Regions from separate parts of the Vibrio sp. QJM3NY_35 genome, predicted to be linked through region 1. Evidence: riboswitches for the same ligand, from Rfam matches in the RefSeq annotation. Region 1 holds a riboswitch; the other holds the start of a gene.

Region 1 (6,235 bases):
GGCATGGTTTGTCGCTTGACGAATCAAAAAGGTGTTCATTACTTACTGCCTATCATTGAACAGTTTTTGAAAAATGATCTTCAGATCGTGATTGTCGGTACTGGCGATCCGGTTTTGGCGAGTCAATTGAAAGAGCTATCAGCCCTTCACTCAGATAAGTTCTCGTTCGTGGAAGCGTACAATAATGAACTTGCGCACTTGGTTGAAGCGGGCTCTGATTTCTTCTTAATGCCTTCGGAGTTCGAACCGTGTGGCTTAAACCAAATCTACAGCATGGCTTACGGTACTTTGCCGATTGTTCGTTCTGTGGGAGGTTTAAAAGACAGTGTGAATGATTACGATGAGGATCCTGAAGTCGCGACTGGGTTTGCTTTTGAAGAGCCAACACCGCAAGCGTTATTGGCTGTGTTACATCGTTCATTACTGCTTTACGCACAAAACCCATCTGAAATTAAGCGTGTTCAGCTTTATGCGATGCAGCAAGATTTTAGTTGGGAAGATGCGGCTAAAGAATACCTAGCTATGTACCATTCAGCATTTTAACTTGTTGACTTAGTTTTAAAATTAGCTGGCGAGCGACAACCGCTCGCAATAAATGAAGGCGCTCTAATTGTAGAGTGCCTTTTTGTTTCCTGGTCAGAGCACATCACGTTTACGAAGACAAAGCTTGCAAACTCATTTTAGTCAGGTAGAAAAGGTGAGGTAGGTATTCACATGACTAATGATAGGTTTGACACTATTATCACTTAAAGTTCTTAATAGCGTGATATCCTTAGTCATCGCCTCGTGATGAGGCATAGCTCCATTCCAATAATTAAAGCGATAGGTATGTCTGAGAGTTTACTATTTCATAAAACATTTACTCACCCTACGAGCGATGAGTGGGTTGTATTTGTGCATGGCGCAGGAGGCAGTTCCTCCATCTGGTTCAAGCAGATCAAAGCGTATAAACAGCATTTCAACTTACTTCTCATTGATCTGAGAGGGCACGGTAAATCAGACAATATACTTAAAGGGCTGATTTCGAATCGCTATACGTTTAAATCGGTGACGCTTGATATTCTTAAAGTGTTAGACCATCTTAAGATCCGTTCTGCACATTTCGTCGGCATGTCTTTGGGCACGATTATTGTGCGTAACGTTGCAGAGCTCGCGGCTGGCCGTGTACGTTCAATGGTACTGGGTGGTGCTGTCACTAAGCTAAACACTCGCTCTCAAGTCTTAATCAAGTTGGGTAACCTCAGCAAGCACATCATTCCTTACATGTGGTTATACAGCCTTTTTGCTTATGTTGTGATGCCACAAAAAAGCCAAAAAGAGTCTCGTCATCTTTTTATCCGCGAAGCAAAAAAACTGTGCCAGAAAGAATTTAAACGCTGGTTTATCCTCACGGCTGATGTAAACCCCTTGATGAAATATTTTAAAGATAGAGAGCTACCAATACCGACTCTTTATTTGATGGGTGAACGTGACTACATGTTTATTAAGCCTGTAAAAGAAATGGTTGCAGCGCATGAGTCGAGCGAGCTAGTGGAGATTCCGAATTGTGGGCACGTATGTAACGTGGAAAACCCTGAAGAGTTTAATCAGCGTTCGATTGCGTTTATTCAAAAACAAATTCAGTGATTTTCTAAACGCGAAATCAAAGATGATGATGGAATCGAATTGAAATAAAAACGGGAAGCTAATTTTAGCTTCCCGTTTTTATTTGGAGGAGGTATCGGCCTAATTGTCTTATAAGGTCACTGAAACTCTGCTATTCGGGTGAAGCAGCACCGCACTGCCAACAAGAGCCGAATTGCGCTTCGTTGACTTCATGACACTCACCACAACGCCACTCTTCATAGATGATCGAATCTTGCTGCTTTTGGTAGTCATTGACGAGCATGCGAGCTTCACTGGCCAATTCTGGCTCATATAACCACACGTAAGGGTCAGTTTCTTCCGTAAATGGGATTTCCCCCTTCAATCCGAACAATCCCTCACCACGAACTTCACAGGCAATATTCTCGCTTTCTAATAATCCACAGATGATATGAGCTTCTGTCGGATTCGATGCACTGAAGATTTTCATTGAAATAGAACCTTATTCGGCTATCTGTGTTATTTAGCTATTATAAATTATTCAGCTACGGGCGCTGAGCGAAACTTACCCATCAACCATTTAGCAACTATTGGGAATATCCCCAATAACGCAAATGACAATAGTACTGAAGGGGAGACGATGCCCGAAAGTGAATCAATTTCTGCGAGCTGAGTACCAGCATTCAAGAAAACCGCCGTCCCCGGTAACATCCCGATTTGACTCGTAATGTAGTAACGACTCACTGACATCGGTGTTAGACCCATCAATAGGTTAATAAGGAAAAATGGGAATACAGGGATCAGACGCAGAGAAAATAGGTAAAACGCGCCGTCTTTTTCAACCCCCTTGTTAATTGTCGCCAATTTGTCACCAAACTTGGTTTGAATCCAGTCACGCAATAGGTAACGGCTACTTAAGAAGGCTAAAGTCGCACCGATCGCACTCGCGAAAGATACCAGCAGCAAGCTATTCCAGAAGCCAAATAGAGCAGCTCCAAGCAGGGTAACAACAGCGGCGCCAGGAATTGAGAAAGCAGTGATCATTACATACGCAACAAAATAGATAGCGGCAGCAGCAATAAAGTTGCTGTCAATATAGTCATTTAAAACGGCTTGTTGGGCCTTAGCATTTTCAAGCGTGAGGTATTGACCAAAATTGACGCCTAACAAGACGATGGTTACTACCAATATAATACCCAATATCATTTTCTTACTCATTGATACTTCCTCTAAATTTTCAATGCATATCGATAGTATAGATAGACAGGTAAAGCTTAGATTAACTTTCAGCAGATATAAAAAAAGCCGCAAAAAATGCGGCTTAGTTATGTAGATACAATGTTAATTGACGCGATTGATAAGCTCTTCACGACGCTGCTGCGGTATAACTGACCAATGTGTACCATTGATCGCACCTTCTAGCGCCCAAAGTAGTTCAATACTGACAGAAGACGCATGCGATTCTTTGATGGCGTTAAATGCGTTTACAGAGCCAGATTCATATAAACGTTCTACAGAATCGATCCCTGCCTTTTTCAACATACGCTCGGTAGCGAGTCGAAGATTAGGCAGATCTTTGAGTCGGGTCGGCTTAGCAGAAGACTGCTCAGCTTTTTCTTCTTTAGCAAAACCTAGAGACGTGGTTGCAAGCTGCAAGATTTTCTCTTGGTCTTGCCAGAGGCCTTCAGGTAAAGCGAAATATTTAGTAACGACAGGGAAACCACGTTTTTTGTAGACGTACGGTTGAAACCCTTGTTGTTCGAATTGTTTCGTTGTGCCTTTGTCTGCGCGTATGTGCAACTGGTCATTTACAACCAGAGCAAACATAGTGTCATCAGCAAAAAGACCGAAGCCACCAAACATTGAGCGTGATTTTATTTTTCCTAGGGACTCAAATAACTTCATCGAGTCCTTTAGTATCGGTTTATCCATGTTATTTATCTCGGTGTATTTGAACTACGCCACCAAATAAGCAGGTCCGAGAGATTAGCAAAATGTTGCAATTAAATTGTCAATAAGCCGTAAATTACCAAATTATTAGTAGTTACTGCATTTTGCCATCGGTAACCCCGCTACCATACCAACGAGTGGTTTAGGCCGGAAGCTTTGCGTCTCACTCTTTCGAGTGGTTTGCCCTGTGCGTGACTGATTGAATAGAATAAAGTTTTTGTTGAATGAAGCTCACAGTTGATATTTCAAAATGTGATATTGCTTCAATTAATGATCTTTCTGTTGTGCATCTGGGTTCATTATAGTTGCTGATAAAAAAAGCGCACCTAAAGGTGCGCTTGATGAAATTAAACTCGAATTATCAATTAATTTAACGTTTTAACTGTGCTTCGTTCAACAATTTCAGGGTGCATTTCGAAGACGCGTTTTTCGTGGTCTTTGTCTTTGATGCGCTCTAATAGAATTTCGAATGCATTCTTACCAACACGACGTTTTGGTTGGTGAACGGTCGTTAGCGGCGGAGAGAAGTATTCAGCCAGTTCGATATTGTCGTAACCGATCACTGAGATATCTTCTGGAATGCGAATGCCTTTTTCTTGCAGGCGGCTCATTAAGCCGAGTGCCATTGTGTCGTTAAAGCAGAATACCGCTGTTGGACGATCTTCCATCTCAACGATTTGTTCTGCAGCAAGAACAGCCGTATCACACTCGAAGTTACCTTCGATGATCATATTTTCATCAGCAGAAATCTTTGCTTCATTCAGTGCGCGCTTGTAACCGGCAATACGTTCAACACATGCTGCTTTGTCTAAGTGGCCACTTAAACATGCAATCTTAGAGTGACCGCGTTCAATAAGGTATTTGGTCGCTAGGTAGCCACCTTCTTCAGAGTTATCGATGATCTTATCAGCCTGAGAGCTCTCTGGGCCCCAGTCCATGATAACTTTAGGGATGTCAGCGTGACGGTCTAACATCTCTCTTAGTTCTTCAGTTAGGTCAGAACACATAACTAAGATGCCATCTACACGTTTCTCTGCAAGCATTCGAATATAGTCACGTTGCTTCTCATAGATACCGCCCGTATTACACAGGATCAAAGTGTAACCTTGACGGTAGCAGTAGCTCTCAACACCATCGATAACTTCAGAGAAGAATAGGTTAGTTGATTGAGTCACTAGCATGCCGATGGTGCGTGTTGTATTACACTTCAAACTACGAGCGACAGCACTTGGTGCATAGTTCAGTTCATCTACGGCTTTGTTTACTTTTTCTTGAGTTGCTTCTGCAACAAAGCGAGTTTTGTTGATTACGTGAGAAACGGTTGTTGTTGATACGCCGGCTAAGCGAGCGACATCTTTTATAGTGGCCATGGTTTTATCCTATTAGAAGCTACTTTCCCAAAGTACGGAATAAAGTAGCCGTTAAGCTACCTAACTAAGAGCTTAAATTTGTAGGGCTCTTTGGGTACTAAAGTGCTAAAAAACAAAAAACCGCTATTGAGCGGCTTGTCTTAACACCGAAATGCTCTGAACTTTAATAAGCATAGCATTTCGTGAATGTTTCATATTTTATCGTTTGCGGTCACAATTTTAGACTGACTAGAAATTACTCGCAATAAAATTCACCCAGAAATCCGGGTGAATTGTCACATTCTACTGAATTTATTTACCTAGTCATCCAATAAGCTATTCACCAGCTAAATATTGAGTGTCTAATTGACAGAATGCGAGTAGCAAAGATGAGACGGAGGCGTAGAAACCGAATTCATCAACGTCATGACATTTCACGTTGAACTTTGGTACCCAAGTCAGCAGTTGTTGTTCGATAAACTGCTGTTGAACGGCAAATGAATTCTCTAGCTCTTCTTCAATATCCGTTTCGTTTGAACGAATGATCAAGTTACCAAGGAAATCGAGTTCGATAGCAATGTGGTCTGCTGGCTCTTTTAGATCTTGGTTCACCACTAAATTGTGCTTAGCCATGATCTCTTCCATATCTTTTGCAGGCTTATCATTCAAAAGGCCAGTTTCACCGATATACATAGAAGCGTAAGGAAGAGCACCGTGTTTATCTGTTTTTAAGAAAAGATCGCAAAAGTCTGCAGACAATTCTAGTTGAGCATCTTCACGTGTTTGTAGGCGGTTAAGCGCATCCACTAGCTTATCAATCGCTGGCTTTAGTGTTTCATTTTCGCCTAGACCAGTTAGGAAAGAACGAATTTCAACAGAGTGGTAGTGATCGAGTTCTTCTTGAGTCAGTTCTTTGGCGAACAAGCTTGATAGCCACCAGTATATTTCTGCTCTTTGCTCGTTGAACGCTTTCGTATCTTTCATTTAAATAATCCTAATATCATCTTTCGTCATACTTAGGGTATGAAGGCTAACTAAACAGTGATACTTATCGAACACAAAGTCACTCGTTAGTAGTAATACCTATATTGAATTGCGATGGACGATAAATAGCAAGGTTTAAGATTGTCTTGTATCAAAAAAAATCCATGTTTCTGGCTTTTATCTTCTGTACCACTAGAATTGTTACTAGTTATGAATAGAATAGTCACTGAAACTATTAAATAAGAAAAGTGGTGTAGATGAGCTATCACGTATTAGTCGTAGAAGATGATGTGGTAACCCGCAGTAAACTGGTTGGATACTTCCAGAACGAGGGTTATACAGTGAGCGAAGCAGAAAGCGGCGCTCAA
Region 2 (6,235 bases), on a different replicon from region 1:
ATTCTTCAGGCAGGTCAATCAGTGTACGACCCGCGTACTTTCCAAATGGCATCTGCATTCGAGCCAACTTAATCAAGTTCTCTTTCTCTAGCATTATTCGCTCTTTCTATGCGTCATCTATGTTGTGTAGAGTATCACCTAAACGTTCAACCCAATAGTTGATCGCGTCTTTGGCATCATCCAGCGAATCAATCATGGTTGAAAAATCTTTGTTACCCGCTTCACGGTCGATGGCTGCAAACAGTGGTGTGCCCTCTTGAGCATCACTGACCAATAACTCTACACTCGCACTCCCAACATTGGTGTGTTGGCCAGTTGTCACCTTAGAAATAGTTGACATCGCAAGGCCAAATGGCAGAACGCTGCTCGTTACAGCTAAGATCGGATTAGGCGTTTCAACGTTACTCAGAGCGATACTCAAGCGGAGCGTTTTTCCTGTCGGTTCATCGACAATCGTTTTATGAGGCGATATTTTCTCTTCCAAGCGCGAAACCATGTGCTCAGTAAGTTCCTGAATCTCTTCCTGATCCAACGAACCTTCTTCTGCTAAAACAAAAATTTGGTCGATCACTACAGAGTCGTAATCATCTAACTTGGATTTCAAACGCTGTGTGTCACGCAGCCCACCCCTTGCCCAAACCAAGTCGACGCCTCCGACAGGCCCAGCCTGAAAATCTTCGTAGCTGGTAAATTTAGTAGCTGTTCTAATTGGGCCGCCTGCACAACCAAACAAGAAAATGCTGGTTGCAACAAGCAAAAGGACTTTTAAAGAGTTCATAACGCACTTAGCTAAAATTAAGGAACCTAACTAAGTATGCCATACCCTATGTGAGAAGGTTGTAGAAAAAAGGGGTTAAAAATTAGAGCTAACTCTAAAATTAATCATGTTGAACAGTGTGAGCGTACTCTACAATCACTTGATTTCCTTCAATATAAGCATTTTGGATCTCACCATCAACACTCATTCTACTTTTCAGGTAGACCACTTTAGGGCCCGATTCATTACCCTCTTTTAGCGAAGGGAATACATTCCTTGGTTCCAAATGAAGTAAACGGCAAAAGTGACTGATGAAAGACATGGTCAATGGCGTCTCCCCTCTTAACACTCTAGAGAAATCAAGCTGGTTCATTCCTAGCTTTTTTGAAAACTCCATCTGCGTAATTCGCATTCGCGATTTTTGTGACATCCACGTTTGATACAACGCATCTCTGTCTTGTTCTGTGAATTCCATACCGACTCCTTTATATAATTCATACCAATCAATTGTCCGTTTTTTCATACACGACATGTCAGGGTTCGGTTAATGGAAACCAAAGGTTTGGTTTTGATATGAGTGCAATTGTTGTACAGAGCAGAACACAAAAACCCAAAAGCATTCACAAAAGCATTCACAAAAGCATTCACAAAAGCAATTAAGATTAAATACTTTCTTTATTTATATCAATAATTTATACGTTAACTAACGAAACATATAGCAAGTTAATTTGTATTAAGAATTAAAAGTTCGAGATTAGCATTCCACATTTCAATCTATTGATTCGCATTTATAAAACTGGTTGGCTACATTTCGGTTGCTCAAACGCACTTCTGGCAAACTATTTGAAAGAATAGGACGCAAAGCCACCGGTCTGTCGACAAATATTCTGTCTATGATAGCGGGGCCGCCACTTAATAGGATTTAAGTGTCAATGCATGCCGGAGTGTTCTCTTTTTTGTCGGCCAAATACAGTAAGGACAAATAATGAAACAACTCCCAAAAAAATCACTCATCGCGCTATCGCTTCTTAGCGTAAGCGGTGCAAGCTTCGGTCACGGTTATGTCTCGGCATACAACAATGGCATAGCTGAGAGCCGTGTTGCCCTATGTAAGTTCCCTGCGAGTGATACGCAAGAGAAAAACACCAACTGTGGTGGTATCCAATACGAACCACAAAGTGTAGAAGGCCCTGAAGGCTTCCCGGAAGTCGGCCCTGCTGATGGAAAAATTGCCAGTGCGCAATCTTCTTTAGCAGCAGCACTAGACGAACAAACCGCAGACCGCTGGGTTAAACGCCCTATCAAGTCTGGTTCTCAATACTTCGAGTGGACATTCACAGCTAACCACAAGACCCGCGATTGGAAATACTACATTACGCAACCTGACTGGAACCCAAACCAGCCTTTGGCACGCAGTTCTTTTGATTTAACGCCATTCTGTGTTGTTGAAGGCAATATGGAACAGCCACCGATGCAAGTAAGCCACTTGTGTAATGTTCCAGAGCGCGAAGGTTATCAAGTGATCCTTGCTGTATGGGATGTGGGTGACACTGCTGCAGCTTTCTACAACGTTATCGATGTGAAATTTGATGGTGACGGCCCTATCATCCCGGATTGGGATCAAGGCGGTCAGATCAACCCAACTCAAGATCTGAACGTTGGTGATGCGGTTTACACTCGTGTCTTCGATCAGTCTGGTGAGAACGCTTCATACAGCACTGAGCTAGTGATTGAAAGCAACGAGCAAGGCAAAGCAAACAACTGGTCTTATGCATTGGCATCAAAGATCAACCAAGAGCAGACGCAAATCAAAGCAGGTCAATTAAACGGCCAAGGCGATTTCGCTCCTGTATACGGTTCGAACCCTATTTACTTAAAATCAGGTTCAGGCTTTAACAGCGTAGAGATCGGCTACAAGATTGATACTCCAGAACCAGACCATGAGCTAGAAGTGACTGGCTTAGAGTCTGAATACATTATTGACGAAAATCAGCCAACACAGCTTAATCTAACTTTAGAAGCAACCGGCGATGTTCAAGCAGAACTGACGGTGTACAACCATCACCGCGAAGCACTTGCTTCTCAAAAATCAGAACTGGCAGACGGACAAGTTGAAGATGTTCAACTCACTCTGTCTAAATCGGAGGCTGGCCACCACATGCTTGTGGTTGTGACTAAAGATGAGCAAGGTAACTTAGTGGATCAGAACACGCTTGATTTCCACCTAATGGACGAGCAAACACCGCCACCCGAAGGCGATTACGACTTCGTTTTTCCTGAGAGCATCGAGTCTTACACAGCAGGTACTAAGGTACTGAGCAGCGATGGTGGCGTTTATCAGTGTAAAGAGTTCCCATACTCTGGTTACTGCGTTCAATGGACTCCAACAGCAACTCAATACGAACCAGGTGTTGGTTCACACTGGCAAGATGCTTGGAACAAAGTTGACTAATTACTAGCCAGCCACTTACTTTCTAGTAGGTACGTGCTAGTAATCAGCAAAACAAAAAACGGATGCCCAGAGCATCCGTTTTCTTATTCAGTAAAAGTAGAAACACCAGTTATTAAAATGGAAACATCAGTTATCAAAGTAGATAGTGGTCAGCCAGCAAAGCGACAAACAAGATCATGAGATGATAAATGGAGAATTTAAAAGTCTTCATCGCCATATTAGGCTCATCACGATATTTAAGTATCCAAGCGTGATAAACAAACCCGCCGTTTAACACCAAAGAAGCACTCAGATATATCCAGCTACTCATGCCAACCAACACCGGCAATATACATACGATGCTAAGCAACAAGGTATAGAGCAGAATTGATGTTTTGGTGTAGGCGATCCCATGCGTCACAGGCAACATCGGGATGTTCACCTTAGCGTATTCGTCACGACGATGAATCGCCAACGCCCAAAAGTGCGGAGGTGTCCAAATAAAGATGATCATCACCAACAACCAAGCGTTTGAGTGCAGTTCATTGGTGACCGCCGTCCAACCCAATAACGGCGGCATCGCGCCTGCAATCCCTGCTATTACGATGTTTTGCGGCGTTGCTCGCTTCAAGTACATGGTATAAATCACCGCATAGCCTAATAAGCTCGCAAAGGTTAACCAAGCGGTCAGTTGATTAACCCACGCCACTAATGTGACAAAGCCAAGTAAACCAATGCCTGCAGCAAAGCTGAACACCCGTACGCTGCTGAGTTCTCCTGACGGCAAAGGGCGTCGGTTTGTGCGAGTCATTTGCCCATCGATCTTTTTATCGATCAAATGATTAAACGCAGCCGCTGAGCCTGCCATCAACCCTATTCCGATCATTCCAAAAAGAGTTTGCTGTAAAGGTAATCCGTTAGGCACCGCTAAACACATACCCACTAAGGCCGTCAGCAGCATCAAAGCCACTACCTTGGGTTTGGTCAGCGTTAAATAGACCTTCCAAGTAGCTTTGTTTTTCGAGGCCAGCTCATTTTTTGGAGTACTTTCTCCGTTGGTTGCTATCTCTTGACTGGCAGCGAGATCTTGACTTAAAGCTGCGCCTTGAACCACCACTCCATGTTGTGTTGATGTTCTAGTGACCATGATTACCTCCTTGTAATACATCGTTCTTCATCAAGTACTCACTCGGTTGACGTTGCCAAACCACAAAGTTTGTAACAACCATGGTGACAAGTAACAGAGCGGCCACCAAATTGTGCAAAACGGCTACCGAGATCGGTAGGTGAAACCATACATTGCTGATCCCTAAACTGACCTGTGCAAACAACACTATCGCCAAAGTGACAGCCAGCTTTCTTTGCGGTCCTTTTTCAAGCTTCCAAAGCTGATAAACAATCATCAACACCGTAAGTGTGGCAGCGATAGCCCCGAACCGGTGCATGACATGTATAGTTAATCGCGCGGGATATTCCAACACACCAAACTCATAGTTATCATGGCCGTGTTGAGCAAAATCGAACGCATTTTTGAAATCAAGGTAGCTCATCCAGTTACCTTCACAAATAGGCAATTGGGTACACACCAAAGCGGCATAGTTTGACGATGTCCAACCACCAAGCAGTATCTGCCCAACCACAATAAGTAACCCAAACAGCGCCCAAAATTTAAGTGTTGGAGAATAAGAGGCCTCGCCAAAACGGCTTTGGAATTGAGACAAACGACAATAGAGCAGACACAACAGTGACAGCAACGTGAAGCCCCCCATCAAATGCGCCATAACCACAACGGGCATCAACTTGAGAGTCACCGTCCACATTCCAAGCAAAGCCTGAAAGATCACAGTGGCTGAAATAAGCAAAGGAAGCCCAATCGAAGTAATATTCTTTTTAATACACCAAGCGACTACAACAAAGATAAGCAGGCCTAATGTTCCTGCAAAGTAGCGATGTATCATCTCTATCCACGCTTTGTCTGCTTCGAGAGCTCGCTCGGGAAATTGCAGATTGGCTTGATTCACCGCTTGGGCATCAGACGGAACGGTGATCTTACCGTAACAACCCGGCCAGTCAGGACAGCCAAGGCCAGCATCAGACAGGCGTGTATAAGCTCCGAGAACAATCACGGTAAGGGTTAACAAGATAGTTAATCTCATCACAAGCATCAGTAAATCAGGGGCTTTATTCTGCATCACTTATCTCCCTATACTTATTCCCTTTCGCTGCTTAAGCTCAAGCATTTTCGCCATCAACTACCCAACTCGTGACAGCTTAAGTAGCTTTCTTAAATCATGAATCATACCTTTGGATTGCCCGACTAACTGCGACGGTTCCGAAACGCTTTTGTACTCCATAACCAGCTGTCCTAGCGGGTCAATAATGACAATGGAAGCCGGCGCAAACTCGGTACTTAACTGATCTCCACCAGCTAACAAAGACAAATCCGGCTTATCAAGCGAACCCGATAACGAGTTACCCTCAGATACAAAAACAACGGCCGTCACTCGCTCTTTGTTTTTCCCTAACGCTAAATAACTTTGATTCAAATAATGGAGTTGTTGTTCACACAAGCTTTCGCACTCTATCGGCGCGATATACCCCACAACCCAACCCTCTCCAGCCATGGGTACCGTTACGCCGAAATCCGCTAGTGTAGTTCTTGGTTCGACCAATTCGCCCGAGTTAGTGACACCTGATGTGTACCAATTCTGGTCCAGCACAGCTTTGGCGATAATGGCTGGCAAAGCGAAAATTAAAACAAGTCCAATTAATACCAAGCGCCCTTTAGTACGACGGCTTCTGAGCTCAGCCATGTTTGCCTCGGTAATTTCCCTGTTCACTTGTGCTTGAGATTTATCCATCCTTATTCCTCGTGATAGGTGTTGCTTTTAGGTACCGATAGCCAATCAACAACATCAAAAACAAAAGTACCGCAGCCATAACAAACCATTGAAATGAGTAACCAAAATGCTTCTCAGATTTCATCGCCGTTGGACGCCATAACATTTCATAGGGCCATGAATCTAAACTCTGAGGTTGAAAGACAA

The links. Region 1 has a riboswitch for cyclic di-GMP ahead of AC3CH3_RS09935 (TfoX/Sxy family DNA transformation protein). Riboswitches for the same ligand answer to the same signal wherever they lie in the genome.
Region 2: linked by a shared signal. The riboswitch ahead of gbpA (N-acetylglucosamine-binding protein GbpA) and the one ahead of AC3CH3_RS09935 (TfoX/Sxy family DNA transformation protein) in region 1 are both predicted to bind cyclic di-GMP.

The regions. Positions count from the first base shown of each region.
Region 1 covers NZ_CM173507.1:2,214,276-2,220,510, reverse strand. Annotated here, with positions in the region: gene glgA (glycogen synthase GlgA) at 1-543, shown strand, start outside; gene AC3CH3_RS09950 (alpha/beta fold hydrolase) at 829-1,626, shown strand; gene AC3CH3_RS09945 (putative signal transducing protein) at 1,757-2,074, opposite strand; gene AC3CH3_RS09940 (TVP38/TMEM64 family protein) at 2,122-2,802, opposite strand; gene AC3CH3_RS09935 (TfoX/Sxy family DNA transformation protein) at 2,926-3,516, opposite strand; cyclic di-GMP riboswitch class I at 3,644-3,729, opposite strand; gene purR (HTH-type transcriptional repressor PurR) at 3,900-4,904, opposite strand; gene torD (molecular chaperone TorD) at 5,220-5,867, opposite strand; gene torR (two-component system response regulator TorR) at 6,125-6,235, shown strand, end outside.
Region 2 covers NZ_CM173508.1:276,827-283,061, forward strand. Annotated here, with positions in the region: gene AC3CH3_RS16640 (DUF3820 family protein) at 1-94, opposite strand, end outside; gene AC3CH3_RS16645 (DUF3313 domain-containing protein) at 107-778, opposite strand; gene AC3CH3_RS16650 (hypothetical protein) at 879-1,232, opposite strand; cyclic di-GMP riboswitch class I at 1,581-1,670, shown strand; gene gbpA (N-acetylglucosamine-binding protein GbpA) at 1,743-3,209, shown strand; gene cyoE (heme o synthase) at 3,343-4,335, opposite strand; gene AC3CH3_RS16665 (COX15/CtaA family protein) at 4,325-5,380, opposite strand; gene AC3CH3_RS16670 (hypothetical protein) at 5,441-6,049, opposite strand; gene AC3CH3_RS16675 (SURF1 family protein) at 6,042-6,235, opposite strand, start outside.